Regions from separate parts of the Pantoea allii genome, predicted to be linked through region 1. Evidence: predicted binding sites of a transcription regulator. Region 1 holds the regulator's gene; each other region holds the start of a gene.

Region 1 (7,310 bases):
CCTGCAGCAGATCCGTCTGCGAACTTTCCCCATCATATTCCAGTCGTTGCTGGCAACGTTGCAGTGCAATCTCGCACCATTGCAGATAGTGCTCGGCCAGCGTGGGTGGCAGCATGGTGTGTTCGCGCGCCAGAATTGTCATGGCATTGATGTGTTCAACAATAAACTGGCAGTGCGTGACCCATAAGCGCATATCCTGCAGGTAGCGTGAGTTAAATCCCGGCTCCTGCATCGCCTGATTCAGGGAATTAAACACCGCGTTATGGGCCTGGTTGACCTTAATCCGCTGGTAAGCCAGCTTATCTGGAGACTGCTCCGGGCCGAGTAACATCCGCAGTGCGTCCTGACAGGCCTCCAGTGCATCATGCGCATTCTGACGCAACAGCGCGCTCTGCCACTGCGGCCACAGCCATAACATGCCACCAAAGGCGATCAGGCAACCCATCAGCGTATCCAGCAGGCGGGGCAATAAAAACTGTGCCCCGTTAAGGGAGAGCAGTTGCAGCGTATAAACGGCCGTGACCGTAAATCCTACCATCGACCAGCCGTAAAACTGTCGGGTAAAGCGATAGCTGATAAAGGTAATGGCCAGCATGATGCTCAACACCAGCGGCTCTGGCACATCCAGGCGCAGCGAGGCTGCCGCAATGACCAACCCGGCAAAGGTGCCCAGGGCCCGGTGCTGGATACGAACCCGGGTTGCACTGTAGTTGCTCTGGCTGACAAACATGATTGTCATCAAAATCCAGTAGGGCTTTGGAATGGAGAAAAACACCGCCAGGGCGCTGCCCAGCATCAGCATGACGGCAAAACGACCGGCGGTGCGCAGCGCGGAAGAACGCAACGACAGATAGCTTCGCAGCGCGGGCAGCAGCGGCAAACGACGCTGGCGATCGGCCATCAGGTCACGTTGATAAAGCGGCTTTTGGGTACGAAGTACCCGGGCGATGCGGCTGAAATGATAGAGGCAGAAGTTACCCACCGGATTGTCCGGATGCTGGCGGGCGATTTTTTCCAGCGCACCCAGCTGTTTGTCCATATCAAAACGGCTGGAGAGTTGGTGATACAGAATATCGTCGGCCAGCTCGCGCAGTCGGGCTGAAATCGTCCTGGCATTCCAGCGGATAACGGCTTCCGCATGGCTTTGTTCCACCAGCTTCTGGACTTCTTCCGGCTGATGCAGGCTGACGGAGATATGTTCCTGTAAATCCAGCGCCACCTGAAATGCCCGGGTCAGACGTTTATGGCTGTGATCGCGGCTTGCGGACAACATATGCATCTGTTGGTAGCAGGTGTTAATCAGGTCGACCGCTTTTTGCTGACGCACCAGCAGGGGCGGCAGGGCTTTTTCAGGATCGGTAAGCTGCGTCAGCAAGCTGTACTTTGCGTCACAGTAATTTGCCAGCTCACGGTAGATTAAACTCAGGCTTTCGCGCATCGGCTGCTCTTTCCACAGCCAGAACCAAAACCAGTTGAATAATCCGTACCAGAGCGTACCGCCGATATAGAGCAGCGGAGGCACGTAAATGGGCATACGGCCAATCAGGCTGATGGTAAAAATCGCGGCAATCAGCGTACCGGGCAGCAGTCGGGCGTGCAGCGGGCTGATTTCACCTGTGACGCCAAGGAGTAACGGCATCGCAAACAGAATCAACGGCAGAGGGACGTCTTTGAGCAGTAGCCACTGCATCAGCAAACTGCCAAAGGCAAACAGGCTGCCGCCAATAATCAGGCGCTTAAAGAAACGTTTGTGCGGTGTATCCAGGCCAGCAATATTGCAGCAGGCGGGAACTAATGAGAACAGCAACCCTTTTTGCAGATCGCCAAACAGCCAGCCGAGCGCGACCGGAAGGCACAACACCAGAGTCTGGCGCAGCGCATAGTTAACTTCGGGGTGATAAATTATTCTTCGCCACATGGGCTCAACACAAGATATTCACGGCATAATGTTGCCATCACGCCGTGAATAATAAGGCTTAGCGGGTGCCGTAAACAACGATGGTTTTGCCGTGTGCGGAGATCAGATTCTGATCTTCCAGCATCTTCAAGATACGGCCCACGGTTTCACGTGAACAACCAACGATTTGGCCAATTTCCTGACGAGTAATTTTAATTTGCATGCCGTCAGGATGCGTCATGGCGTCAGGCTGTTTAGCCAGGTTAAGCAACGTCTGTGCAATGCGTCCGGTGACATCCAGGAACGCGAGATTTCCCACTTTTTCTGACGTCACCTGAAGACGGCGCGCCATCTGTGAAGAAAGACGCATCAGAATATCCGGGTTAACCTGGATGAGCTGACGGAATTTCTTGTAGGAAATTTCTGCTACTTCGCACGCCGTTTTCGCACGTACCCAGGCGCTGCGTTCCTGACCTTCTTCAAACAGGCCAAGCTCACCAATAAAATCGCCTTGATTCAGGTAAGAAAGAATCATCTCCTTGCCTTCTTCATCCTTAATCAGTACCGCGACGGAACCTTTCACGATGTAGTAAAGCGTTTCGGCTTTTTCACCTTGATGAATCAGCGTACTTTTGGATGGATACTTGTGAATATGGCAATGGGACAGGAACCATTCAAGTGTAGGGTCTGTTTGCGGTTTGCCGAGAACCATTCGCTATTATCCTCTATTGTAATCGTGCCCAAAATACAGGGCTCTGTTTCCCTGCCAGGCGATGAAAGCGTTAAGCGTGTTTCCATTCAGGAAATTATTCGGGCTGCATTCGGCGCAGAGCGCATAATTCTTCCCGGCTTCATCTTCGGATGACGAAAAAATATTTTCAGCACTGTTTGTAGCACAGCTTTCGCCGACTGTCTTGTGTTGTCTCGCTTCAGCAATGAGGCTGATTTCTCTGGATTGCTGTTTACCAGGCAAAAGCGTACTCTGGCGCAAAAACAGGGTATTCTGGGGGCGAAATTATGCAGGCAAGAGTCAAATGGGTTGAAGGGTTAACATTCCTCGGCGAATCATCATCCGGCCATCAGGTCTTAATGGATGGTAATTCCGGTGATAAAGCGCCCAGTCCTATGGAAATGGTGCTGATGGCGGCCGGTGGTTGCAGCGCAATCGATGTGGTTTCAATTTTGCAAAAAGGCCGCAACGATGTGGCTGATTGCGAAGTAAAACTCGAATCAGAGCGTCGGGAAGAAGCCCCTCGCATCTTTACCCGTATCAACCTGCATTTTATCGTGAGTGGAAAAGCACTTTCAGATAAAGCCGTGGCGCGTGCGGTCGACCTGTCGGCGGAAAAATATTGCTCGGTTGCCATTATGTTAGGCAAAGGGGTCGCGATCACCCACAGCTACGAGGTTATCGAGCTGTGATCTCTCAGAGGCCCGCGCGGCCTCTGATTTTATTCAATGCGTTTGCCTTCCATGAGCCGTTTCACCAACGGCGCCATAATCAACTCCATCGCCAGCCCCATTTTTCCGCCCGGTACCACCAGCGTATTGATATTGGAAATGAACGATCCCTGCAGCATGGCCAGCAGATAAGGGAAATCAATATCTTCCAGACACTGAAAGTGAATGACGACAAAACTCTCATCCAGCGAAGGAATGGTGCGGGCCGCAAACGGGTTGGAGGTATCCACGGTAGGGACGCGCTGAAAGTTGATATGGGTGCGTGAGAATTGTGGCGTTATGAAGTTGATGTAATCTTCCATTGAGCGCACAACCGAATCCATGACGGCCTCACGGGAATGGCCGCGTTCACCGGTATCGCGGACCAGCTTCTGAATCCACTCCAGGTTGACAATCGGCACCACGCCGACCAGTAAATCCACCTTTTCAGCGACGTTATGCTGAGCCGTCATCACCCCGCCGTGCAGTCCTTCATAAAAAAGCACGTCCGTATCCGGGGGCAGCGGCTGCCACGGCGTAAAGGTGCCCGGCACCTGATTCCAGGGCACGGCTTCGTCGTAGGTGTGCAGGTATTTCCGTGACTGGCCTTTGCCGTGCTCACCGTATTCAATAAAGGTTTGTTCCAGCAGGCCAAAGTCATTCGCTTCCGGGCCAAAATAGCTGATGTGGCGACCCAGATCGCGTGCTTTACGAATCGCCATATCCATTTCTGGCCGGGTAAAACGGTGAAAGCTGTCACCTTCCAGCTCGGCAGCGTGCAAATTGAGTTGCTGAAAAATTTTACGGAATGCCAGGCTGGTGGTGGTGGTTCCCGCGCCACTGGAACCCGTTACCGCAATGATCGGATGGCGTGCAGACATAGTAAAACTCCCTGTGAAGTCGGGCGATGAGCATTGTTAGCACGATTTTTCATTCTGTGCATCAGCCGCGAAACTCGCTTTTGCGCATGATGTTTACCGATTCGTGAAGCTCAGACCAGACCAGTACCACCTCACCCTGCTGCAGCTGACGTCGCACATCGGCGACTTTTTCCGTCAGGCTGAGCTCCTGTTCACCGTAGTCGGTGCCTTCGCGCAGGACAAAGGCTTCAATTAAATTTTCGAGGGTTTCGGGGGAAACCTGTTGCCAGGGAATCATCACAGGGTTAGCTATCCAGATAAGGGGAAATCCACTGTGGCACGCGCTGTTCCAGCCACAACTGAGGCTGGCGCAAGGTGCCACCAACAAAGCCAACATGACCGCCATGGCGCGTCAGCTGATAGGTAATAGTGGCAGATAATTGGTCATTCTGCGGGATCACCTCATCACTCATAAACGGGTCGTCTTTCGCATGGATGATCAGCAACGGTTTTGCCACCGAGCGAAGCAGCGGCATGGCGCTGGCGCGGCGATAATAATCCGTGGCATCGGCAAAGCCATGTGCGCGGGCGGTGATCGCGTCGTCAAAGTCTCGCAGGCGGCGCAGCGCGCTGAGCTGTTTAAGATCAATCGGTAGAGTGTCAGGCCATGCGTGCAGTTTGCGCTGAGCATTCTTTTTAAGCTGGCTCAGCAGGTAACGCTGATAAACCTGGGAAAATCCACGTTCCAGTCGGGCGCTGCAGGGCTCAAGCAACAGCGGCGCAGAAACAATAACGCCGGCATCAATGACGGCATCATTGCCCTGTTGCCCCAGCAGGCAACCCAGCATGTTCCCGCCCAGCGAAAACCCCACCGCGGCGGTCGGAACGCGGCCCCAGCGCGTCGTCAGCCAGTTCAGAAAAAAGCGTGCATCCTCGGTTTCTCCTGAGTGATAAATCCGGTTCAGACGATTCGGCTCGCCGCTGCAGCCGCGAAAGTGCATCACTACGGCCAGCCAGCCACGTTGTTTGCAGACCTGCATCAGGCCGTGGATATAGGGACTGTGGAAACTGCCTTCCAGACCATGAAACAACACCACGCGCGGTTTATGCTGTGCAAACTGCGGATCTTCACTCCAGGCCAGGTCGACAAAATCACCATCGGGTAAATCAAGCCGTTGCCAGTGAGGCGTGACTCTTATCGTGCGGCGGATGAGGCGCGGCAGCAGGGTTTGTAGATGAGGATTCGCCAGGCCGCGCACAGGGATAAACGCCGCGCCATCCGGGCCCGAAAATTTCATGTTGTAAAGGCTTGTCTGTTCCATATCACACTGTTAGCTTCGATAAGTTTTTACATAATGGAGGGAGAACCCGGTTAAATGGAACTCAGTCTTTTTTTATCACTGTTAGGGTTTCTCTGGGTCGCGGCGATTACACCCGGACCTAATAATATGTTACTCACCGCCTCAGGTGCCAACTTTGGTTTCATTCGCACCATTCCGTTGATGGTTGGCATCATGATTGGTATGCAGCTGATGCTCCTCATGGTGGCGTTTGGCGTAGGGGGATTGATTCTGCTCTATCCCTCATTGCACCTGATTCTGAAAGTGGCCGGTAGCCTCTATTTGTTGTGGCTGGCATGGAAAATCGCCACCGCGGCCTATGAAAAGCTCGAGACCGATGCGGTGCCGGTCGCGCCCATGCCTTTCTGGCAGGGAGGATTGTTGCAGCTGATCAATCCCAAAGCCTGGTTAATGGCCCTGGGGGCGATAGCGAGCTTTAGCCTGGCCGGTGCCGGTTATCATCACTCTGTACTGTTAATCAGCGGGGGGATGTTTATGGTCAATCTGGTGGCGGGCATTATCTGGATGGGCTTTGGCGCCATGATCGGCCGCATTTTACGCAGTCCGCGCGCGTGGAAAATATTTAACCTCAGCATGGGACTGTTAACGGCGGCGTGCGTACTGCTGATCTGGCACTGATCCTAACTGGACGCACGCTCCAGGCGTTTCCAGGGTAACACTTCCCTGACAACCGGCGCGTGCGGCTGGCGAATTTTCTTCAGGAGCAACTGTACGCTGCGGGCACCCAACTGATACATCGGTTGCTCTATGGTGGTCAACGGCGGATTCAGGCTACTGGTAAACGGGATACCGTCAAAACCGACCACGGCGAGATCGTCCGGTACGCGCAAGCCAGCTTCCAGCGCCGCATGGACCACGCCAACTGCCAGCACATCGGAAACGGCAAAGACGGCGTCCGGTCGTTCTGGCAGGCGTAACATCTCCTGTAACGCCCGGCTGCCTTCCTCACAGGAAATGCCTTCGGTATACACCACCTCTGCCCAGCCCAAATCCGACTGTTCGATGGCCTGGCGATAGCCCTGCTCACGATACTGGGAATACAGATAACGCAGGTCGCCATTCACCAGCGCGATGCGCTTGCGGCCCCTGGCGGCAAGGTAATGTATGGTGTCACGGGCGGCTTCAAGATGATCAATGGAGACCGAGGAGGCCGCAATCTGTGGATCAAACTCACAGCACTGAATCCAGGGCGAATCGCCGATGATATCAATAAGGCTTTGCAGGCCGGCCGCCGCGTCCATCGTAATGACGCCATCAACCACTTTGCCTGTTAACAGCGTCAGGTAAGCGGCCTCACGTTTAAACTGTGAGGCAGAATTACACAGCAGGATGTGGTAACCGTGCATTTCTGCTTCCGCTTCAATGCCTTGCACCACCCGGGCGCAAAAGGGATTGGTGATATCTGAAATCAGTACCAGCAACATATGGCTTTGCGAGGTACGCAGTTGACGGGCTAACAGGTTGGGTTGATAGCCGCTTGTGGAAATGGCATCCAGCACTTTCTGACGCGTATCCGCCTTCACACCTGGGTGAGCGTTAAGCACGCGGGATACCGTGGCCTTAGACACGCCAGCTAACAGGGCAACTTTGTCGATCGACATCGAACTCGCAGGCCTCACCAGGGAGTAAATAATAGCGCATATCAATAGCACAACCTGCATGTGAGCGCCTGACAAATTTATGGCTTTTTGTCTGAATTTTAATTTGCATATAACGGCAATCTATTGCAGATGATGATCTAAGAATTTCTTT
Region 2 (7,310 bases), 880 kb from region 1:
TCAGGCAAATGAGGTGATGGTTAACGGGCAAATTTACGACACCGAAGCGCGCCTGCATTCGTTTAAGCTGGCCATGGAAGCTGCCAGCAACCTGTAGCCAGCGGCGGTGATCCTGTGATGGGTCAACGACAAGACAAAAAAAGGGAAGCCCGTAGGCTTCCCTTTTTATTACACCGAATAAGCTCGCTTACGCGTCACGACGACGTGGTGCAGCAGCACTGTCTTCACGACGTGGACCACGACCGCCTTCACGATTGAAAGGGCGTGCACCATCACGACCGCCTTCACGGCGCTCAGAAGAGAAGCGACGCGGGCCCTGACCTTCAGGACGCGCAGCACCGCCACGACGCTCGCCAGCACCGGCACCCGGACGACGTTCGCCACGGCCACCTTCATGCGGCTGAGCATCACCCAGTAACTGCATATTCATCGGCTTGTTCAGAATACGTGTACGGGTAAAGTGCTGCAGCACATCGCCAGGCATGCCTTTCGGCAGCTCGATGGTAGAGTGCGTACCGAACAGTTTGATGTTACCGATGTAACGGCTGCTGATATCGCCTTCGTTAGCAATAGCGCCCACGATATGACGAACTTCAACACCATCATCACGGCCCACTTCAATACGGTACAGCTGCATATCGCCAACGTCACGACGCTCGCGACGTGGACGGTCGCCGCCCTCACGGTTTTCGCGTGGGCCACGTGCTTCACGTGAATCACGGCTCTCACGACGATCGTCACGCTCACGGAATTCACGACGCGCTGGACGTGGTGCATCAGCAGGAACGATCAGCGGACGCTCACCCTGTGCCATTTTCAGCAGAGCCGCAGCCAGGGTTTCGATATCCAGCTCTTCTTCAGGCTGCATCTTAGCCAGCAGCGCACGGTACTGCTCCAGATCGCTGCTTTCCAGTTGCTGTTGAACTTTCGCAGCAAACTTAGCCAGACGACGCTGACCCAGCAGTTCTGCATTTGGCAGCTCAACTTCTGGAATAGTCAGCTTCATGGTGCGTTCGATATTACGCAGCAGACGACGCTCGCGGTTCTCTACGAAGAGCAGTGCGCGACCGGCACGACCTGCACGACCGGTACGGCCGATACGGTGAACGTATGATTCTGAGTCCATCGGAATATCGTAGTTAACAACCAGGCTGATACGCTCAACGTCCAGGCCACGGGCCGCAACGTCGGTAGCAATCAGGATATCCAGACGACCATCTTTCAGGCGCTCCAGCGTCTGCTCACGCAGTGCCTGGTTCATATCGCCATTCAGTGCCGCACTGTTGTAACCGCTACGCTCCAGCGCTTCAGCGACTTCCAGCGTTGCATTTTTAGTACGCACGAAAATGATCGCCGCATCAAAGTCTTCTGCTTCAAGGAAGCGAACCAGCGCATCAGTTTTACGGCCGTGGGCAGTCCAGTAGCTCTGGCTGATATCCGGGCGCGTTGTCAGGCTTGACTGGATGCGAACTTCCTGCGGATCTTTCATGAAACGCTTGGTAATACGACGAATCGCTTCTGGCATAGTGGCAGAGAACAGTGCGGTCTGATGACCTTCTGGGATCTGCGCCATGATAGTTTCAACGTCTTCGATGAAGCCCATGCGTAACATTTCATCTGCTTCGTCCAGAACCAGACCACGCAGGTTAGACAAATCTAAGGTGCCACGTTTCAGGTGGTCCAGCAGGCGGCCTGGCGTACCCACGACAACCTGTGGTCCCTGGCGCAGTGCGCGCAGCTGCACGTCATAACGCTGGCCGCCGTAAAGGGCAACCACGTTCAGACCGCGCATATGTTTAGAGAATTCGGTAACAGCTTCAGCAACCTGCACCGCCAGTTCGCGGGTCGGTGCCAGCACCAAAATTTGCGGTGCTTTAACAGTTGGGTCGATGTTATGTAACAGCGGCAGCGAGAACGCTGCGGTTTTACCACTCCCGGTCTGCGCCATACCTAACACGTCACGGCCCGCCAGCAGGTGAGGAATACACTCAGCCTGGATTGGGGATGGCTTTACATAGCCCATGCCATTCAGTGATTCAAGGAGTTCGGCGTTCAGGCCAAGGTCAGCAAAAGTGGTTTGAATATCAGTCATGTAGTACACGTGCCTCGTTGATTGCGGCGGCCAGTCTACATAACTCGTCGTGAAAACTTTCAGTCATTTTCATCAAAAAGTGTGAACCGGCTCAAATTAGAAGTTTTGACGAACAGAAAAGCCTTCATCCCTGAAGATGATGACTTGACAGGTTTTACAGGCAAAAAAGTTCGTCAGCTATTGCTGGTCAGATTCTGATAAATCGTCTTGTGCCTGGCCGAGTTGCGCCAGTTCCAACAATGCGTATCGGTGTTCAACAAAGTTATTAACGTTGTTGGCGACCGCCAGTTTGAACAACGCTTCTGCGTTGTCCTTCTCCCCCAGACTTAGGTAATACTTACCTAAATAGAAGTTGGTTTCACTGAGATGTTCAGCGAGCGAGGTGTTATCCGTTGCGTCCGCCTTGAGACGTTCCATCAGTGTTGCTTCGCTGATGTCGCCAAGGTAGAACTCAACAATATTCCATCCCCATTGGTCCTTGACCGCTTTGTCGTAACGCTGCTTGAGCGCCACTTTCGCTTTGTCTGCATCCATCTTGCTTTCGACAAGGTAGAGCCACAAGCTGCGGAAAGGATCGTTAGGATCGTCTTGATAAAACGCCAGCAGATCATCTTGCGCTAACTTGTATCGACCACCGTAATAGAGGGCGATACCACGATTTAAATGCGCATAGTTGTAAGTTGGATCAAGCTCAAGTACAGAATCAAACGCTTCATAGGCGGCATCAAAGTTGCCCGCCTGCGTTAAGTATATACCAAGATAGTTAAACACCTCTGGCATATCTGGTCTTATAGACAGCGCTTGCGAAAAATCGTTCCGCGCTAATGCCCTAAGACCCAAACTATCATACAACACTCCGCGCTCATATAACAGCTGTGCGCGTTCATCATCGGTAAGGGCTCGACTGGCAAGAATTTGTTCCATGCGAGCCAGAATCACTTCCTGTTGCAGTGTGGGCTGTAAAGGTACTGCAAGAACTTCGTTCTTACGCCAATTGGAGTTGCTGCATCCTGCCAGCGTCAAAGCTGTCGCAACAAAACACCAGCGCAAAAAAGGCTTCATTTCCCACTCCCGAATACAAACATTGGGACAACCATCCTGTTATCCGCCTGCTGTGCACAAGGATTCCCGCCCTCGCGATGACACAAAAGCCTCTCCCTGCCAGGCAAGGAGAGGCAAATCAGGAAAGACTTATTCAGCGTCAGGTGTGCTCTCAGCTGCAACAGCTTCAGGCTTGGTTTCTGTCGCTTCTTTGATGCTCAGACGCACACGGCCCTGGCGATCAACTTCCATCACCTTAACCGGCACTTCCTGACCCATCTGCAGATAGTCAGTCACTTTCTCAACACGCTTGTCTGCGATTTGAGAAATATGCACCAGACCTTCTTTACCGCCGCCGATAGCGACGAAGGCACCGAAGTCTACGATGCGGGTGACTTTACCGCTATAGACACGGCCCACTTCGATTTCTGCGGTGATTTCTTCGATACGGCGAATAGCTTCTTTCGCTTTCAGACCGTCGGTCGCTGCGATTTTCACGGTACCGTCATCTTCGATTTCGATGGTTGTACCGGTTTCTTCGGTCAGCGCACGGATCACGGAACCGCCTTTACCAATCACATCTTTGATCTTGTCTGAGCTGATCTTGATGGTGTAAATACGTGGCGCGAACTCAGAAATTTCCTGACGCGGGGTGCTGATAGCCTGCTCCATGACGCCCAGAATGTGCAGACGTGCACCTTTGGCCTGGTTCAGCGCAACCTGCATGATTTCGCGGGTGATGCCTTCGATTTTAATGTCCATCTGCAGCGCGGTGATACCTTCACGGCTACCGGCGACTTTAAAGTCCATATCGCCCAGGTGGTCTTCGTCACCCAGGATGTCGGACAGGACAACAAACTTGTCGTCTTCTTTTACCAGGCCCATCGCGATACCCGCAACAGATGCCTTGATTGGCACACCTGCATCCATCAGCGCCAGAGAGGCACCACAGACCGAGGCCATAGAAGAAGAACCGTTAGATTCGGTGATTTCAGAAACCACGCGAACGGTATACGGGAAATCTTCGGCTTTTGGCATCACAGCCAGCACGCCGCGTTTCGCCAGACGACCGTGACCAATTTCACGACGCTTAGGCGAACCTACCATACCGGTCTCACCGACAGAGTACGGAGGGAAGTTGTAGTGGAACAGGAAGCTGTCGGTACGTTCGCCCATCAGCTCATCCAGGTTCTGCGCATCGCGGGTCGTACCCAGGGTAGCAGTAACCAGCGCCTGCGTTTCACCACGGGTGAACAGGGCTGAACCGTGAGTACGCGGCAGCACGCCGGTGCGCACGTCCAGACCACGGATCATGTCTTTCTCACGACCATCGATACGTGGCTCGCCGTTCAGAATGCGGGTACGGACAACCGTCTTTTCCAGGCTGTGAACGATGTCGCCGATTTCGGCCGCATCCAGTGATTCATCTTCCGCCAGCAACGCAGCAATGGTTTCGTCTTTAATGACGCCAACCTGAGCATAACGTTCTTGCTTGTCAGTGATACGGTACGCATCGCTGATACGTGTTTCGGCAAGCGCCGCAACGCGTGAAATCAGTGCAGTATTCGCCTGCTCTGGCTGCCAGTCCCAACGCGGCTTGCCCGCTTCGGCGACCAGTGAATTGATGTTTTCAATCACAATCTGCTGTTGATCGTGGCCGAACACCACTGCGCCCAACATTTGTTCTTCAGACAGGATTTCTGCTTCAGATTCCACCATCAGAACGGCATTCTGCGTACCGGCAACGACCAGATCCAGGCGTGAGGTTTTCAGCTCATCCGCGGTTGGGTTCAGTACGTACTGGTCATTGATATAACCAACGCGCGCTGCACCGATTGGGCCGTTGAACGGAAGGCCTGACAGCGCCAGCGCTGCAGAGGCACCGATCATGGCAACGATGTCTGGGTGAACCTGTGGGTTTACCGACACAACCGTGGCGATAACCTGCACTTCGTTAACGAAACCTTCCGGGAACAGTGGACGCACAGGACGGTCGATCAGACGTGAAATCAGGGTTTCGCCTTCGCTTGGACGACCTTCACGACGGAAGAAGCTGCCTGGGATACGACCAGCAGCGTAAGTACGCTCCTGATAGTTCACGGTCAGTGGGAAAAAGTCCTGGCCTGGTTTGGCTTTTTTCTGACCAACCACGGTGACAAATACTGCGGTATCGTCCATGCTCACCATAACAGCGGCAGTCGCCTGGCGAGCCATCATGCCGGTTTCCAGCGTGACGGTATGTTGACCATATTGGAATTTGCGTACGATCGGATTAAGCAAAATCAAAGTCCTTAACATCGGGGCAGTGCTATATTGAGCCTGCCATTGATTACCGATCCTCGTTGCATCCTCGCGACTAATGACAACCCTTAACCGCCCCTGCGGTAAAAGCCTCTCATTAGCCGCGCGAACCTCTGCAAACAAAGATCACACCCAACAACAATACATGAGTTTGCTCAGGATTGCTGCGCATTGCTCGAAAAAAGGGGCCATAAAGGCCCCCTTTTCATGAAACTCGCACAAATCTGATCGCCAGTCGGGTTTTTAGCACACGTGAGTGGCATCCCTGACGACCCGATTTTAAGACTAGCGACGCAGACCGAGACTTTCGATCAGGCTGCTGTAGCGTGCAACGTCTTTACGCTTCAGGTAGTCCAGCAGCTTACGACGCTGAGATACCATACGCAGCAGACCGCGGCGGCTGTGGTGGTCTTTCTTGTGCTCAGAGAAGTGACCCTGCAGATGGCTGATCTGCGCGGTCAACAGGGCAACCTGAACTTCGGTTGAACCGCTGTCGTTAGCACCACGACCATATTTAGCAACGATCTCTGCTTTAGCTTCTACGCTTAGAGACATAATAAACTCCAGTTAAATGAATGTATGGGCGCCGATCTCTAATTCAGCATCCCGCTTTAAAGCCGCGCCATTCTACTCTTCGCTTCAGGGCAACGCAAATGCCCAACGCGGAAAGCGCACAACTTAATTCTGATACTCAACCACTAAACGTCGGGGAGCAATGCGGCCATCCTCGGCAATTTCTGCCATGCCGATAAATTTGCCCTCTTCACCTTCGGTGACGCGCACGAGGCCCTGAGCCGGTGCCTGACTGGCGTGAACCGGTTGGCCCTGTTTAAAGTATGCGGCCACATCAGAGGACACGTTTACCGCCGGGAAATCTGACGCGGGGCTGTCCATTGGCAAAAGCAGCGGATCAAGATGCTGCGCCAGATCCTCACCCGTCTCGTTAGCGTTGTGCTGGAGCGCCTGCAACTGTTCCAGCGTCACCATTCTCTCAAACGGATAGCGTGCCACCTGCATACGGCGCAGCATGATGACGTGCGCACCGCAGCCCAGCTTCTCGCCCAAATCGTCAATAATGGTACGGATGTAGGTGCCTTTGGAACAGTGGATTTCCAGTTCCAGCTCATTGCCCTGCCAGCGAATAAACTGCAGGTCATAAACGGTAATCGGACGCGGCTCACGTTCAATGGTGATGCCTTCGCGCGCGTATTCATACAGTTTTCTGCCCTGATGTTTCAATGCAGAAAACATCGAAGGCACCTGCATGATATCACCGCGAAAACCCTCCAGCGCCGTGTCCAGCGCAGCCTGGGTAAAGTCCACCGGACGGGTTTGCACCAAGTTACCGTCAGCATCCGAGGTATCGGTGCGCTCACCCAGACGGGCAATCACGCGATAACGCTTATCGGAGTCCAGCAGATACTGAGAAAACTTGGTGGCTTCGCCCAGGCAGATAGGCAACATGCCGGTTGCCAGCGGATCAAGCGCCCCGGTATGTCCTGCACGGTTAGCGTTAAAAATACGCTTTACCTTTTGCAGGACATCATTGGATGACATCCCTTGTGGCTTATCCAGCAATAACACGCCATGGACGTCGCGACCGCGACGACGAGGACGACTCATTACGCCTCCTCGTTATCGTCCGTGGACTCAGGACCACGACGCTCAACGTCTTTTTTCACCACGTTGGTGACGAGGTTTGACATGCGCATGCCTTCAACCAGCGAGTTGTCGTAGAAGAAGGTCAGCTCCGGCACGATACGCAGGCGCATGGCTTTACCCAACAGCGTGCGGATATAACCCGAGGCTTCTTTTAACGCTTTCAGGCCATTTTGTACGGCTTCTTCATCTTTATCATTGAGGAAGGTGACAAACA
Region 3 (7,310 bases), 1.0 Mb from region 1:
CGGGTACAACAGCATCCTGACCGCCGGTTACGGCAGCACCCAGACGGCGCAGGAGCAGAGCGATCTCACGACCGGCTACGGCAGCACTTCGACGGCGGGTTACGACAGTTCGCTGATTGCGGGCTACGGCAGCACCCAGACCGCGGGCTATCACAGCATTCTGACAGCCGGTTACGGCAGTACCCAGACGGCGCAGGAGCGCAGCGATCTGACGACCGGCTACGGCAGCACCTCAACCGCCGGGGCCGACAGCTCGCTGATTGCGGGCTACGGCAGCACCCAGACTGCCGGGTACAACAGCATCCTGACCGCCGGTTACGGCAGTACCCAGACGGCGCAGGAGCAGAGCGATCTCACGACCGGCTACGGCAGCACCTCGACGGCGGGTTACGACAGCTCGTTAATCGCGGGCTACGGCAGCACCCAGACCGCGGGCTATCACAGCATTCTGACCGCCGGGTACGGCAGCACCCAGACGGCGCAGGAGCGCAGCGATCTGACGACCGGCTACGGCAGCACCTCGACGGCGGGTTACGACAGCTCGCTGATTGCGGGCTACGGCAGCACCCAGACCGCGGGCTACAACAGCATTCTGACGGCGGGCTACGGCAGTACCCAGACGGCGCAGGAGAATAGCGATCTCACGACCGGCTACGGCAGTACCTCGACGGCAGGCTATGAGAGTTCGCTGATTGCCGGTTATGGCAGCACCCAGACAGCCAGTTTTAAAAGTACGCTGATGGCCGGTTACGGGAGTTCGCAGACTGCCCGGGAAGAGAGTTCGTTGACTGCCGGATATGGTAGTACCTCGATGGCCGGTTATGACAGCTCATTGATTGCCGGTTACGGCAGCACCCAGACTGCCGGTTATCAAAGCACGCTGACAGCCGGTTATGGCAGCACGCAAACGGCAGAACACAGCAGCACGCTGACGGCAGGTTACGGCAGTACCTCAACGGCGGGCGCAGACAGCTCCCTGATTGCAGGCTACGGCAGTACGCTGACCAGCGGTATTCGTAGCTTCCTGACGGCGGGCTATGGCAGTACGTTAATCAGCGGGCTTCGCAGCGTACTTACCGCCGGTTACGGAAGCAGCCTGATTTCCGGCAGACGCAGTAGCTTAACGGCGGGATATGGCAGTAATCAGATCGCCAGCCATCGAAGCTCGTTGATTGCTGGCCCGGAAAGTACACAGATCACGGGCAACCGCAGCATGCTGATTGCCGGAAAAGGCAGCTCACAAACGGCGGGTTATCGCAGCACATTAATCTCCGGGGCAGACAGTGTGCAAATGGCTGGAGAGCGCGGCAAGCTGATCGCGGGTGCAGACAGCACCCAAACCGCCGGGGATCGCAGCAAGCTTCTGGCAGGCAACAACAGTTATCTCACCGCAGGCGATCGCAGCAAACTGACCGCAGGCAATGAATGCATACTCATGGCGGGAGATCGAAGCAAGTTGACGGCGGGCATCAACAGCATTCTTACCGCGGGCTGCCGCAGCAAACTGATAGGGAGCAATGGCTCTACGCTGACGGCCGGGGAGAATTCAACCCTGATTTTTCGCTGCTGGGATGGAAAGCGTTACACCAGTGTGGTTGCCAAAACCGGAAAGGGGGGAATAGAAGCGGATATGCCTTACCAGATGGATGAAGACAATAATATCGTGAATAAACCCGAAGAATAATCGTCTTAGCCTGGAGGGATTATTGTGGTGCATAGGGGAAAAGCATGTCAGCGTATTTTACCCAGCACGCAGAATAACCTGAAAAAACAGAGCATCGTTATCCGGCCTGTTATTTATCTTTTTCTGAACACGATAAACCTTCATTGGCCGGCCTGTTTCGGTGGTGCCTGACCCGGCCATTAACAGGAGTGATAAGCAAAAGGCTCAATGCTGAGCCTCTGCAAAAACACATGATTATTCAGGGACGCCAGACGGTGCCGTCCGGGGTGCGGGCCATCGTCCAGCCAGGATTGCCGCCCTCACAGGGGAATTTCGCCGCCAGCGCCTCATTAATATCTATACCCAAACCTGGCTTATCATTAACATAAGCATAGCCCTGCTCAACCTCAGGGCAGCCCGGAAATACCTCACGCAGCGCATCATTCATTGGCGTGTATTCCTGAATGCCGAAGTTGGGTGAGCTCAGATCCAGATGCATATTGGCGCAAACCCCAACCGGTGAAATATCGCCGGGGCTGTGCCAGGCGGTGCGAACCCCATTTAATTCACTGTAAATGGCGATTTTTTTCGCCGGTGTGATACCGCCAATCGAGCTAATGTGGCAGCGGATGTAATCAATCAGTTTATTGTCGATCAACGGCTTCCACTCATTCACATTGACGAACAGCTCGCCCATTGAAATCGGCGTGGAAGATTGCTGGCGCAACATTTTCAGCCACTCGGTATTCTCGGGTGCCACCGGATCTTCAAGGAAGAAAAGCTGATAAGGCTCCAGCGCTTTGGCCATATGAATCGCGTTAATTGGGGTAATACGTTCATGAGCATCATGGAGTAGCTCCACGCTGAAACCCAGCTTATTGCGCAGATGATCAAACAGGCGCGGAATGCTTTTCGCGTAGGCTTCTGGATCAAAATAGATCCCCGGCGCTTTGTTACGTGGCGAGCGCTTGGGTTGAATATTTTTCGCTTTCACCATGCGGGTGGCAATCAGCCTCAGGTCGTCGGTACCTGCACCGCCATACATGCCCATCTGGCAGCGAATATACTGATAACCTTCCTCCATTTTGGCGCGTGCGCTGTCCTCCACTTCGGCTTCATCTGCGCCATCAGTGTGCACATAGAGCGCGATACCGTCGCGACATTTCCCGCCCAGCAGCTCATAAACCGGCAGGCCGGCCTGCTTACCTTTGATATCCCATAGCGCCATATCAATGCCGGAAAGGGCGTTATTCATTACCGGACCGTTACGCCAGTAGCCACTCACGGCGGCGGACTGCCAGATATCTTCGATCCTGGCGGGATCTTTACCAATCAGAAACGGGGCAAGGTACTCGTCAATGGCACTTTGCACGGCATAGATGCGTTGCGTGAAGGTGGCGCAGCCCAAACCATATAACCCTGGCTCATTGGTTTCGATTTTAACCACTACCAGATCGATTCCGCCCGGCGCAGTCAAAATTGTTTTCACGTTGGTGATAAACAGATTACTCACAATAGCTCCTTAATTTTCAGAACATTAGCTGCCACCGTACTCATCGCTGCTGCTCACGGCTCAAAGGTATGTTGTCATACAACATGTTCTTTCTACCACAAAGCTTGCCGATTTCATTTTTGTCCTGCCGTTTTTGTGACAGCGATCGACTGAATCACCTTTCTGTAAATAATCTGTGTTTATATTAATATTATACAATGACTTAGATGGGTTTTTTGTTAAGGCTTTGTGATGCGCGCCTCATAAATACGCATTGTGTATTGATTTAATCTGCTCGTAAATTCACCTTAATAAGATAGTTGTCATACATATTTAAAGGTGAAACATGACTGCAATGTTCGACCTGACCGGTAAAACGGCCTTAATAACCGGTTCCTCCCGGGGGCTGGGTTTTGCCTACGCGGAAGCGCTGGCCGCTGCCGGCGCGCAGGTTATTTTGAACGGTACGCGAGAGGCCGTTCTGACTGACGCCGTGGCACAGCTCGCCGATAAAGGCTTTGGCGTAACCGGAATGGTATTTGATGTCACGAGTGAAAGTGCCATAGAAGAGGCGTTTTCCCGTCTGGACGAGCAGGGGATCGCGGTCGATATCTTAATTAATAACGCCGGGATTCAGTACCGCAAACCCATGCTGGAGCTGGAACTGGAAAACTGGCAAAAGGTGATTGATACCAACCTGACCAGCGCCTTTCTGGTGTCTCGCGCGGCGGCAAAACGCATGATCGCCCGTAATCGTGGCGGAAAAATCATTAATGTCGGCTCGCTGACCAGCCAGGCGGCTCGACCAACCGTCGCACCTTATACCGCCGCCAAGGGCGGCATTAAGATGCTGACCTGCTCAATGGCAGCCGAATGGGCGCAGTTTAATATCCAGACCAATGCGATTGGGCCGGGCTACATCTTAACGGATATGAACAGTGCGCTGGTCAATGATGTCCAGTTCGACAGTTGGGTGAAAAGTAGCAACCCTTCGCAGCGTTGGGGACGACCCGAAGAAGTGGCCGGTACGGCCGTTTTTCTTTCATCGCCTGCCTCAGATTATATCAATGGTCAGATTATTTACGTGGATGGCGGCTGGCTGGCTGTGCTGTAAGCCTCATTGACCCGAGAAGAGGAAAAAGATGTGCATAGCGTAATAACTCATGCCTGTGTGGCAAAGGGCAAAAAAGAGATAGTGGTTGAACAGCGCGAGCTGAAATATTCGGATGATGATGTCGTTGTGAAAGTGGAATGCGGCGGTATCTGCGGCTCTGATATTCACTATTACCACGAAGGGCGCGCTGGATTATCGGTGATCACACAACCGCTGGTGATTGGTCATGAATTTGTAGGGCGCATTTTTCATGCCCCGGCCGCTTCGTCGCTACAGCCGGGGCAAAAAGTCGCGATTAATCCCTCTCAGCCTTGTGGGCGGTGTGAGTATTGTCGGGCAGGTAAGCAGAATGCCTGTGCCACCATGCGGTTTATGGGGAGCGCCCAGTTTACCCCGCACGTGAACGGTGGATTTGCACAGTATGTCGTGGTGCCTGCGCAACAGTGCGTGGCTTACGATGAGCAGGTTCCGTCCAGCGTCATGGCCGTTGCCGAGCCTACTGCGGTAGTGATCCATGCGCTCAATGTGGCAGGCAGCATCGTGGGTAAAAAGGTGCTGGTGATGGGCGCGGGCCCCATAGGCGCATTAGCGATTGCGGCGGCAAGAGCTTCCGGCGCGGCAGAGATTGTGGCGTTTGATCTGAGCGAGCGTTGCCGCCGAATTGCGGTGGAAATGGGGGCTGACGCGGCGGTGGATGCAAGCGATCAGGCCGCCGTTGCCCGCTATGGTGAAAACCGGGGATATTTTGACGTCACGCTGGAAGCCAGCGGCGCAGAAGCGGCGATTGAATCCAGTATTCTGGTGACGCGACCAGGCGGCGTTGTGGTTCAAATAGGCATGGGAAAAAGTCCACTTAATTTTCCTGTGGCACAGATGCTGGTAAAAGAAATAAGTTGGAAAGGCTCCTTCCGCTTTATTGATGAATTTGACGTTGCGGTTAAATGGCTGGAAAAAGGCATTATCGATCCGCGTCCAATTCTCTCCGGTCATTATGACTATCACGATATTGAGGCAGCATTAAATGCGGCCAGTGATAAAACGCAACATTCAAAAGTATTAGTTCAGTTTTCATAAAAGACACTAAAACAAGTCGTCATGACTGTGGCTAAAAAACAGCAGTAATTATCGCGGGTGAAAATAAGCTCACGCTCGCGTGAGCGGCGCTCGCCTGTCATTTAATGGTCTGTTAACGCATCGTCGACCTCAGGGTGAAAGCATGAGTCATTCAAATACCAACACCACCAAACGTAATACGTCTGATCTTGTCAGGGCCTCCGTGTCAGGATGGCTGGGTACAACGTTAGAGTTTATGGATTTCCAGCTCTATTCTCTTGGTGCGGCATTAGTTTTTCATGAAGTGTTTTTTCCCGAACAGTCCGGTGCAATGGCGCTGATTCTGGCAATGGGAACCTACGGTGCCGGTTATATTGCACGAATCGTCGGGGCCGTTTTTTTTGGTAAAATGGGCGACCGCGTTGGCCGTAAAAAAGTCCTGTTTATTACTATCGCCTTAATGGGCGTGAGTACCACCTTAATTGGCGTATTACCGACCTATCAGCAGGTGGGCATTTTAGCGCCCTTACTGCTGGTCGCACTGCGTATTATTCAGGGTTTAGGCGCCGGTGCAGAAATATCAGGTGCCAGCACGATGCTGGCTGAATATGCACCTAAAGGTAAAAAGGGCATTATCGCCTCGCTGGTTGCGATGGGAACCAACTGCGGTACCTTGAGTGCAACGGCAATCTGGGCGGCCATGTTTTTCTTCTTCACCAATGACGACGTGATTGCCTGGGCATGGCGCATTCCTTTCCTGGCCAGTTTCGTGGTGATGGGCTTTGCTATCTGGCTGCGCTTTAACCTGAAAGAAAGCCCGGTGTTTGAAAATGTCGCCCAATCCGCCACCGTTAAGCCCCACGAACAGCCAAGCCAGTCCGTTTTCCCGTTAATGAAGGGCAAAGCCTTCTGGATTGCTACCGGGTTGCGATTTGGTCAGGCGGGTAACTCAGGCATCATTCAGACCTTTCTGGCGGGTTATATGGTCCAGACGCTGTTGTTCAACAAGGCGGTTCCCACTGATGCCATCATGGTGAGTTCGGTCATTGGTTTTCTGTCCATTCCCCTTATCGGCTGGCTGTCAGACCGGATAGGGCGTCGAATTCCCTACCGCATACTGACGCTGGGCTCGATTATTCTGGCTTACCCGATGATTTCGCTGATCGTCGATAAAGCGCAGTCCGTCAGTACCATCATGGTTTGCCTGATCGTGATCCACAACATCGCCGTATTAGGCCAGGCTGCGATTGAAGGGATCACCATGGCGGAGATGTTTGGTTCCAGAAACCGTTTTGCTCAGATGGCTATCTCGAAGGAAATCGGAGGGCTGTTTGCCACCGGATTAGGGCCGCTGCTGGCTGGCATTTTCTGCCAGCTCACGGGCTCATGGTATCCGATTGCGGTCATGTTGATCTGCTATTCCTGTATTGGTCTGGTGGCATCACTGGTTATGCCTGAGGTGGCCGATCGGGATCTTACCGTGGAGGCTGATGCGTCAGGCGGCGTACCTGCGGGTCGTCAGCACATTGCCCCCACGCTCCGGGCAGGAAGCGGCGAGTGATGTCTGGGGCTGGGTGTTAGCGCAGGACTTTGTTGTAACGCATGAGATAGAATGGCGTCATGTAGGACATCATATGAGACAGTGTTGTGAGCATAAAATCCATTCAGAAACAGAACGTCGTTAACGAAGTGTTCGAGCAAATTAAGGCCAGGCTACTGGACGGTAGCTGGTCTGCAGGCACGCGTTTGCCTTCTGAAGCGGAGCTGACGCACTCTTTTAATGTAAGCCGCGTCAGTATCAGGAGTGCGGTCCAACGCCTGCGCGATCTCGGCATTGTGATTACGCGTCAGGGCAGCGGCAGCTATGTGTGTGAAGACTTTTCGCCGCACATGCTCAACAATAACGCCAGACCGTTAATGCATCTGAGCCGGGAAGCGTTTAACGACATGATGGTCTTTCGCCAGACCGTTGAGTTTAAATGTGTTGA
Region 4 (7,310 bases), on a different replicon from region 1:
CAGCGCGGGACTGTCGATCAGTTTGGCCCCGTCGACATGCCATACCAGACCGGAAAAAGTAGCAAAAAACGCCAGAAACTTACCGATAATGAGCACCGTTGTGATACGACCGACTAAAAGCGAACTGTACCAGGCGATGCCCCCGACCAGCAGACTAACGATAACCACCGATAACCGGGCAGGAAGATGAAAATCGCTATATTTTTCCACTGTCTGGGACAGGACGGCAGAGGAGCCAGAAATATAAGCATAAGTTAAAATATATAATACAAACCCGAATGCAATACCGACGACCCCATTCCATTTATGACCTAATAAGTCCTTGGTGAAGGTGTTAAAACTCGCGCCACCACCATAATGGAGGTTAACCTCGACCAGCATTAAACCGGTTAACAGCATTATTACCGCCACAACGATTAAAATAACCGATGCTCCCGGAAACCATACGCCAGCCATAGCAACAGGAAGAGAGAACATTCCTCCACCGATAACGGTGGCAATGATAAGCATTGTTCCACTGAGCAAACCGGGTGTTGTTTTATTAATATCCATGAAAAAATGCTCCTGTTGACTCTTTATTATCATTTTGGCGTCATTCTTGATGATGTGGATACTAAACTGTTAACAGCTGACCTGTCATTAAGGCAGGTCCGAAATAAAATCCTGTTTATAAAAAACAGGCCCCTGTCAGGGGGCCTGAATCGTATTAAATATAATCAAAGCGGGCAGTAAAGAAACGGAGCTGTTTGGGTTCATAAACAAACCTCAGACCGCGAATATCGTCTTTGTGTTGATACAGTTTAATGATGCCATCAGCAACAACATCCATGTGTGCGTAGGTGTAAACACGACGTGGAATAGCCAGGCGTACTGTCTCCAGTTTGGGGCGGTGGTTTTCCCCCGTTTCTTTACTGCGCCCGGCGGAAACGATGCCACGTTCCATGCTACGCACGCCGGTTTCCATATAAATGCTGGCTGCCAGACTCTGTGCCGGAAACTGATCCTGCGTCAGATGGGGGCAAAAACGACGGGCATCAAGAAATACAGCATGTCCACCCGTCGGTTCGACGATAGGTACACCGGCATTACGGAGCTTATCTCCCAGATAGCGTACCTGTTTCACGCGATGTTCAATGTATTCATACTGCATGGCTTCACGCAACCCGATAGCCATGGCTTCCATATCACGACCGGCCAATCCGCCGTATGACGGCATCCCCTCATAAACCACAACCAGCTCTTTCGCGGCCTGGAACATCTCGTCATCGTTCATGCACAGGAAGCCGCCGATATTCACCAGACAGTCTTTTTTGCCACTCATGGTGCAGCCATCGGCATAGCTGAACATTTCATGAACGATATCTTTGATGCTGGTGTTCTCGTATCCTGCTTCCTGCTCTTTAATGAAATAGGCATTTTCAACGCAGCGTGTCGCATCGTAGAAAATCTTAATGCCATATTGACGGGTCATTTCATGTACGGCACGCATATTTGCCATTGAAACGGGCTGGCCGCCTGCCAGGTTCACGGTGACCGCCAGGCAGATATAGGCAATGTTATCCGCGCCCTTTTCTTCGATGAGTTTGACTAATTTATTGAGGTCAATATCGCCTTTGAAAGGCACCTTCAGGCCGGCGTCGTGCGCTTCGTCACGAACAATATCCACAAAGGTTGCGCCGTTTTTTTCCTGATGGAATCGGGTCGTTGTAAAATACATATTCCCCGCAACATATTGACCGGGCTTAATGGCCAGCTGCGAGAGCAGGTTCTCTGCTCCGCGCCCTTGATGCGTGGGAACAATATGTTTAAAACCAAACAGCTCCTTAACTGTCCTTTCGAGGTGGTAGAAGTTCTCACTGCCTGCATAAGCTTCATCACCTGTCATCATCCCTGCCCACTGCTTGTCACTCATGGCATTTGTACCGCTGTCTGTCAGCAGGTCGATGTAGATATCTTTTGAATTCAGTAAAAACGTGTTATAGCCTGCGGCTTGCATTTTCTTAATACGCGCTTCGCGCGGGATCATTGATACGGTTTCAACACTTTTAATGCGGAAAGGCTCGGCAGGATAGTTCATCTTTATTTCTCCAGTTATCCATTTCATGAATGTAAAAATGCAAGGCGAATGCACCTGATGCATAAAGACATTGCATGGGAATATGTAACAGCAACCTCACCCGTGAGGCAGAAATAATACCAGGCCATCATGCGATATTTATCATTCAATGAAAACAGTCGTGCCCATATTGCGGTCTTTCTGTTCAGGTTTAAAACGTAAAATGGTTATTACGCTACAGCTGATGAATTTTAAAGACCATTATTCAATAAGTTGGGAAGGTACAAACACGCTATGTCATGGCAGAAGAGTCGATTGTAACAATTAAAATGAAAACTTATCTTTCCATCCTTTATCTTTATACTCTACGGGATACTTTTATTTAGAAAATCCTGAGACGGCGATCACTTAAAAATTACGTTATCACATCAATCGGGGAAAATTCGTAAACTTAAATGTACATAATAGTGTGATTAACAGAAGGTATTTAGTTAGTTACAGTAAAATCAAATAATCCTGCTCGTCGTAGATCCTGGCGTTAAGACCCGCGCCTGATTAGGACGTTAGCGAGGAGAGTGATTAGAATAGTAGAAGAAATGCAGGCTTTTATGCACGTTTGAAATAGTTTAATAAGTGTATCAGTGTCACCTGTTGAGATAACAGTTTTGTGGCAATACTGGCTACAGCAATCACTAATATAATCACGAAAAAAAGGCGATGTATGACCATCGCCTGAGTGACCAGAACGTATTAACACCCGATGCGTTATTTATTCTCGGGTAATTTTCATCGCCATATCGATTGATATCGCCATGCTCTCGGGATTCGCCTTGCCTGTCCAGGCAATATTGAATGCGGTGCCGTGATCGGCTGAGGTGCGCAGGAAAGGCAATCCTGCCGTGATATTCACACCGTCGTAAAAACCGAGGAGCTTAAGTGGGATATGTCCCTGATCGTGATACATCGCGACAACAATGTCATACATACCTTCATTACACTGCATAAATACGGTGTCCGGCGGACAAGGGCCATAAACATCAATGCCCTGCGCTTTCATCGCGTCTATAGCCGGCGTCAGGATTCGAATCTCTTCATCACCAAACAGACCATTTTCGCCAGCGTGTGGATTTACGCCTGCAACCGCAATACGCGGCTGGGTGAAGCCAACCCGGCGTAAAAAGGTATCGGCGATTCTGATGACCGTTTCCACCCGCTCCTGGCTGAGCGTATCCAGAAACTTACGCAGCGAAATATGCGTGGTGACGTGGATAACCTTCAGCTTATCGGTGTACAGCACCATCGAATAATCTTTGGTGTCCGTCAACATCGCGAGTAACTCGGTGTGGCCGGGATAATGATGTCCTGCAAGGTGCAGCGCTTCCTTATTCAGTGGCGCGGTAGCAATCGCTTTGACCTGGCCACGCATCGCCATTTCGGTTGCTCGCTTGATGCACCGATAGGCCACATCACCGGCTTCGGGTTGAACCACGCCACACTGCAACGCCTCCGGATGGGCAACTTTCTCATCAATAATGTGAATGATGCCCGGCGCGAACTGTGCCTGATCCACCTGCTCAATAACGCTGAGTTCAACCTGAGGTGTGATGTTCATTGCCAGTATACGGCGGAAAGTCTGTGCGCAGCCGATAACCACCGCGGGTGAGCCATTCAATGGCCCTTCGGCTAAAGCCTTGATAATGATTTCAGGACCGATCCCTGCAGGATCGCCCATTGTTATAGCAACAGTATTAGTCACCTGTTTTCTCCTCAACGAAACTCAAAATTTTTAAGAGGGTGGTTTCATCACCGAAAGCACCGGCTTTAGTAAATACAGTCTGATTCCAGTCACAGCCAAGTAAGTGCCCGTAGGGAACACAACCTGCAGCCCTGCCCCGAATTCTGAATCCTGTTGCGCCCAATGCGGTTGCGGTTGCAGTCGCGACATCACCACCTGAGAGATACAGTGCTTTTGGTGGCGTGATGCGCATGACCGAATGGACCAGTTCTCCAAGCAGAAAACTGATTTTTTCACCCAGTTGCTTACGGGTAATGCCACGTTGTTCACACAGCCTCTGTATATGTTGCCTGTCGCCACTGTCACAGCAGGTATGAACCAGACAATGTAAGCCATGACGAAGAATGCAGGTAATGGCCTCTCTGAAACGATCGCTACCTTTCTCCAGCAGTTCAGCGGTATCGATATAGACGTGTTCAACTCGCGGATGTTCTGCGGCTAGCGCCAGTTGTCTTTGAGCGACTTCACTCATTGAACCCACCACAGCAAACAGACCTGGGTACTTTTTGGCTGACGTAAAATAGCGAGCAAAAGCATCACACAGCCCAGCTGAGCCTACCAGCAACGGCTTTGGCCGTAACGATGCACATATTTCTACGATGTGATCCAAATCAGCATCAGTTTTTGCATCAACGATGAGGGCGGTCATTCCTTCGCGCACCTCTTGCGCGTGCCGGGCAAGATCGCTGCACCTGACGTTAATGCAGCTAATGCGACTCTGTTTTTGCACAATGTCACTGATATCTGCACTCACGATCGGGGTTTTTGGATCGCTGGCAAATTCCGTCGCGGTGAGCAATTTGCCGGAAACCAGACATTCACCGTTTTGCGTTGTTCGTCCTGCTGCCGGAAACGCAGGCGCAATGACCGCCAGATTGATGCCGGTTGCCTGCAACACTGCCTCTGTTTCGGCTCCGGGATTACCTCGCATCGTCGAATCGATCTTTTTGATAAACCACTCCACGGTCATACCGGGTTGGTCTGCCAAAAGTGCAGTCATGTGGTTTGTGACTTGCTGTGCGGCATCGCTCGCTGAATACGCCCTGCTGTCGCTGTTCAGTACAATCGCCTGGGCCTTACTCAGATAGGGCTTTTGGAAAATGACATCCACGACCATGCCTGCCTCAGCCAGCGAAACACCGGCATCATTCGCGCCGGTGAAATCATCGGCCAGCACAATGCATTTTTTTTGATTACCCGCCTGTACCGTCATTGGATCTCCAATGCTACTCATCCGCCGCTTGATTATATTCAATCACAATCGATTATATGTGAGCAAGATCAATTTAATAAAGCCTCATTTTATTTATAAATTTAGTCACTGAGTGAATGCGCTACAGCAGTATGAAGAATTTCAGTCAAAAACGGGGAGAAAAACGTGGCATTAATTAACAGTACAATCTTAAGCGGTTCCAACGCGATAAACGCCCTCACGCCAGTCGTTGTGGGCCGTAACCGACTGCTGGTTTTGACAGACAAGAACATTGTGAATTTGTCCGCGACTCAGCAAATTCTGGCACTGCTGGGCCAGGATGACCGTCATGTTGAACTTATTGATGATGTTCCCGCTGAGCCAACGCATACCGATGTTGAGGCCGTGCTGTCGCGCGCGGCAGGCAAAACCTATGATTTGGTGGTGGGCATTGGCGGCGGAAGCGTTTTGGATGTGGCGAAGCTCCTCTCTGTTTTATGCCATGCTTCCAGCCCGTCGCTTAAGGCGCTGCTGGACGGTCAGAAAATCGAAGCCCGTTTGCCCTCGCTGCTCATTCCTTCTACTGCGGGCACCGGATCGGAATCGACACCCAATGCGATTCTGGCCATTCCAGAGAAAAATACCAAAGTGGGCATTATTTCTCCTGTGATGCTGCCCGATTATGTTGCCCTGCTACCCGAACTGACAACCAGCATGCCCGCGCACATCGCCTCTTCAACGGGCATTGATGCGTTGTGCCATTTACTTGAATGCTACACCGCCACCATTTCTAACCCTGTGGGCGACAACGTGGCGTTAATGGGTCTGCATAAATTATTCCGTAATCTCGAAACATCCGTTAATGAGCCGCATAACCTGAACGCTAGGCTGGAGATGCTGTGGGCTTCTTATTATGGCGGCGCGGCGATTGCCCATGCCGGCACTCACCTTGTGCATGCGCTTTCTTATCCGCTGGGCGGGACCTGGCATCTGCCTCACGGTGTCGCCAACGCCATTCTGCTGGCACCCTGCATGAAAGTCGTACGCCCGTTTGCCGTGGAAAAATTTGCCAACGTTTGGGACCTGATTCCGGATGCCGATACCACACTAAGCCAGGAAGAGAAATCCCATGCGCTGGTCGACTATCTCGCCAAATTAGTTAAACGACTCAACCTGCCGGATAACCTGGAAGCCTTAGGTGTGCCTTCAGATGACATTGATTCCCTTAGCGAAGCGGCTCTGAATGTGAAGCGGTTGATGAACAATGCGCCTTGCGTGGTCAGCCATCAGGATGTGGCTGCGATTTACCGGACGCTTTTCCCAACGGTTTAATTTAAAAGGAGTGGGCAATGAGTAAAAAAATTGAAGGTGTGCTAACAGCGATTGTTACCCCTTTTGACAAAGAAGGTGAGCTTAATCTTGATGAGCTTAAACGTCAGGTGATTCGTCAACTGAATGCGGGCAATGGGATTTTCTGCGGCGGCACCAACGGTGAGTTTTTTGTTCTGAATGAAAAAGAGAAACTTACTGTTACTGAAACCTGTGTCGATGAAGTATCAGGACGCGGAAACGTCGTTGCACATATTGGTGAGATCTCTACCCGTGAAACCATTCGCTTAGGTAAACAAATTGAGAAACTGGGCGTAGACGCGGTTTCGGTTATTACGCCTTACTTTGTTCCCCTCAATCAACGCGAACTGATTAACCATTATACGGCTATCGCCGATGCCCTTTCCGTCCCGGTTTTTTTGTACAACATTCCGGCCAGAACGGGCAATACCATTGCGCCAGAAACGGCCCGCATACTGGCTGAGCACCCCAATATTATTGGCGTAAAAGACAGTGCGGGAAGCTACGAAAGCCTGAGTGGATATCTGGATGCGGTGAAGGATAGCAAAGACTTTGCTGTCCTGAACGGGCCGGATTCGCTTATCCATCAGGGTTATGTAGACGGCTGTTCAGCCTGCATTTCAGGTCTGGCTAACGTTGCGCCCCGTCAAATAAATGATATCTGGTCCCGGTTCCACGCCGGAGATATCGACGGATCGCGATTGGCACAAGAGCAGGTAACGGGTTTACGCACCGACCTTTATAAAGTGGCCTTTTCACCTGCAGCGGTAAAAAAAGCGTTGCAGATTCTGGGTCATAACGTGGGCGAAAGTCGTTATGCGATTCATTTTGATGCCGCTCAGGAAGATGAAATCCGCAGAATCATCAACCTCTACCTGAAGTGATAATAAGAAGTAATAAATCGTAAATACAGGGAG

What was found. The regulator CRP, encoded in region 1, controls carbon source genes, mostly activating them, when cyclic AMP is high. The targets are predictions, from matches to a motif close to ATGTGANNNNNNTCACAT.
Region 2: a site for CRP is predicted at 2,172-2,189, ahead of yrbN (protein YrbN). Genes of this name have one in related genera too.
Region 3: a site for CRP is predicted at 3,403-3,420, ahead of QNH99_RS18700 (enolase C-terminal domain-like protein). Genes of this name have one in related genera too.
Region 4: a site for CRP is predicted at 5,121-5,138, ahead of QNH99_RS21705 (iron-containing alcohol dehydrogenase). Genes of this name have one in related genera too.

Annotation. Positions count from the first base shown of each region.
Region 1 covers NZ_CP125958.1:441,599-448,908, forward strand. Annotated here, with positions in the region: gene QNH99_RS02015 (YccS/YhfK family putative transporter) at 1-1,918, opposite strand, end outside; gene crp (cAMP-activated global transcriptional regulator CRP) at 1,977-2,609, opposite strand; gene QNH99_RS02025 (OsmC family protein) at 2,915-3,319, shown strand; gene QNH99_RS02030 (phosphoribulokinase) at 3,349-4,218, opposite strand; gene QNH99_RS02035 (YheU family protein) at 4,280-4,498, opposite strand; gene QNH99_RS02040 (hydrolase) at 4,503-5,519, opposite strand; gene QNH99_RS02045 (LysE family translocator) at 5,574-6,176, shown strand; gene QNH99_RS02050 (LacI family DNA-binding transcriptional regulator) at 6,179-7,159, opposite strand.
Region 2 covers NZ_CP125958.1:4,132,261-4,139,570, forward strand. Annotated here, with positions in the region: gene QNH99_RS19395 (luciferase-like monooxygenase) at 1-97, shown strand, start outside; gene QNH99_RS19400 (DEAD/DEAH family ATP-dependent RNA helicase) at 188-2,092, opposite strand; gene yrbN (protein YrbN) at 2,085-2,165, opposite strand; gene nlpI (lipoprotein NlpI) at 2,270-3,154, opposite strand; gene pnp (polyribonucleotide nucleotidyltransferase) at 3,284-5,413, opposite strand; gene rpsO (30S ribosomal protein S15) at 5,720-5,989, opposite strand; gene truB (tRNA pseudouridine(55) synthase TruB) at 6,113-7,057, opposite strand; gene rbfA (30S ribosome-binding factor RbfA) at 7,057-7,310, opposite strand, start outside.
Region 3 covers NZ_CP125958.1:3,963,169-3,970,478, reverse strand. Annotated here, with positions in the region: gene QNH99_RS18705 (beta strand repeat-containing protein) at 1-1,684, shown strand, start outside; gene QNH99_RS18700 (enolase C-terminal domain-like protein) at 1,923-3,176, opposite strand; gene QNH99_RS18695 (SDR family oxidoreductase) at 3,502-4,269, shown strand; gene idnD (L-idonate 5-dehydrogenase) at 4,300-5,343, shown strand; gene QNH99_RS18685 (MFS transporter) at 5,486-6,883, shown strand; gene QNH99_RS18680 (FadR/GntR family transcriptional regulator) at 6,970-7,310, shown strand, end outside.
Region 4 covers NZ_CP125959.1:76,794-84,103, reverse strand. Annotated here, with positions in the region: gene QNH99_RS21725 (aromatic amino acid transporter) at 1-552, opposite strand, end outside; gene QNH99_RS21720 (tyrosine phenol-lyase) at 707-2,077, opposite strand; gene QNH99_RS21715 (D-threonate 4-phosphate dehydrogenase) at 2,826-3,788, opposite strand; gene dtnK (D-threonate kinase) at 3,805-5,085, opposite strand; gene QNH99_RS21705 (iron-containing alcohol dehydrogenase) at 5,230-6,375, shown strand; gene QNH99_RS21700 (dihydrodipicolinate synthase family protein) at 6,393-7,277, shown strand.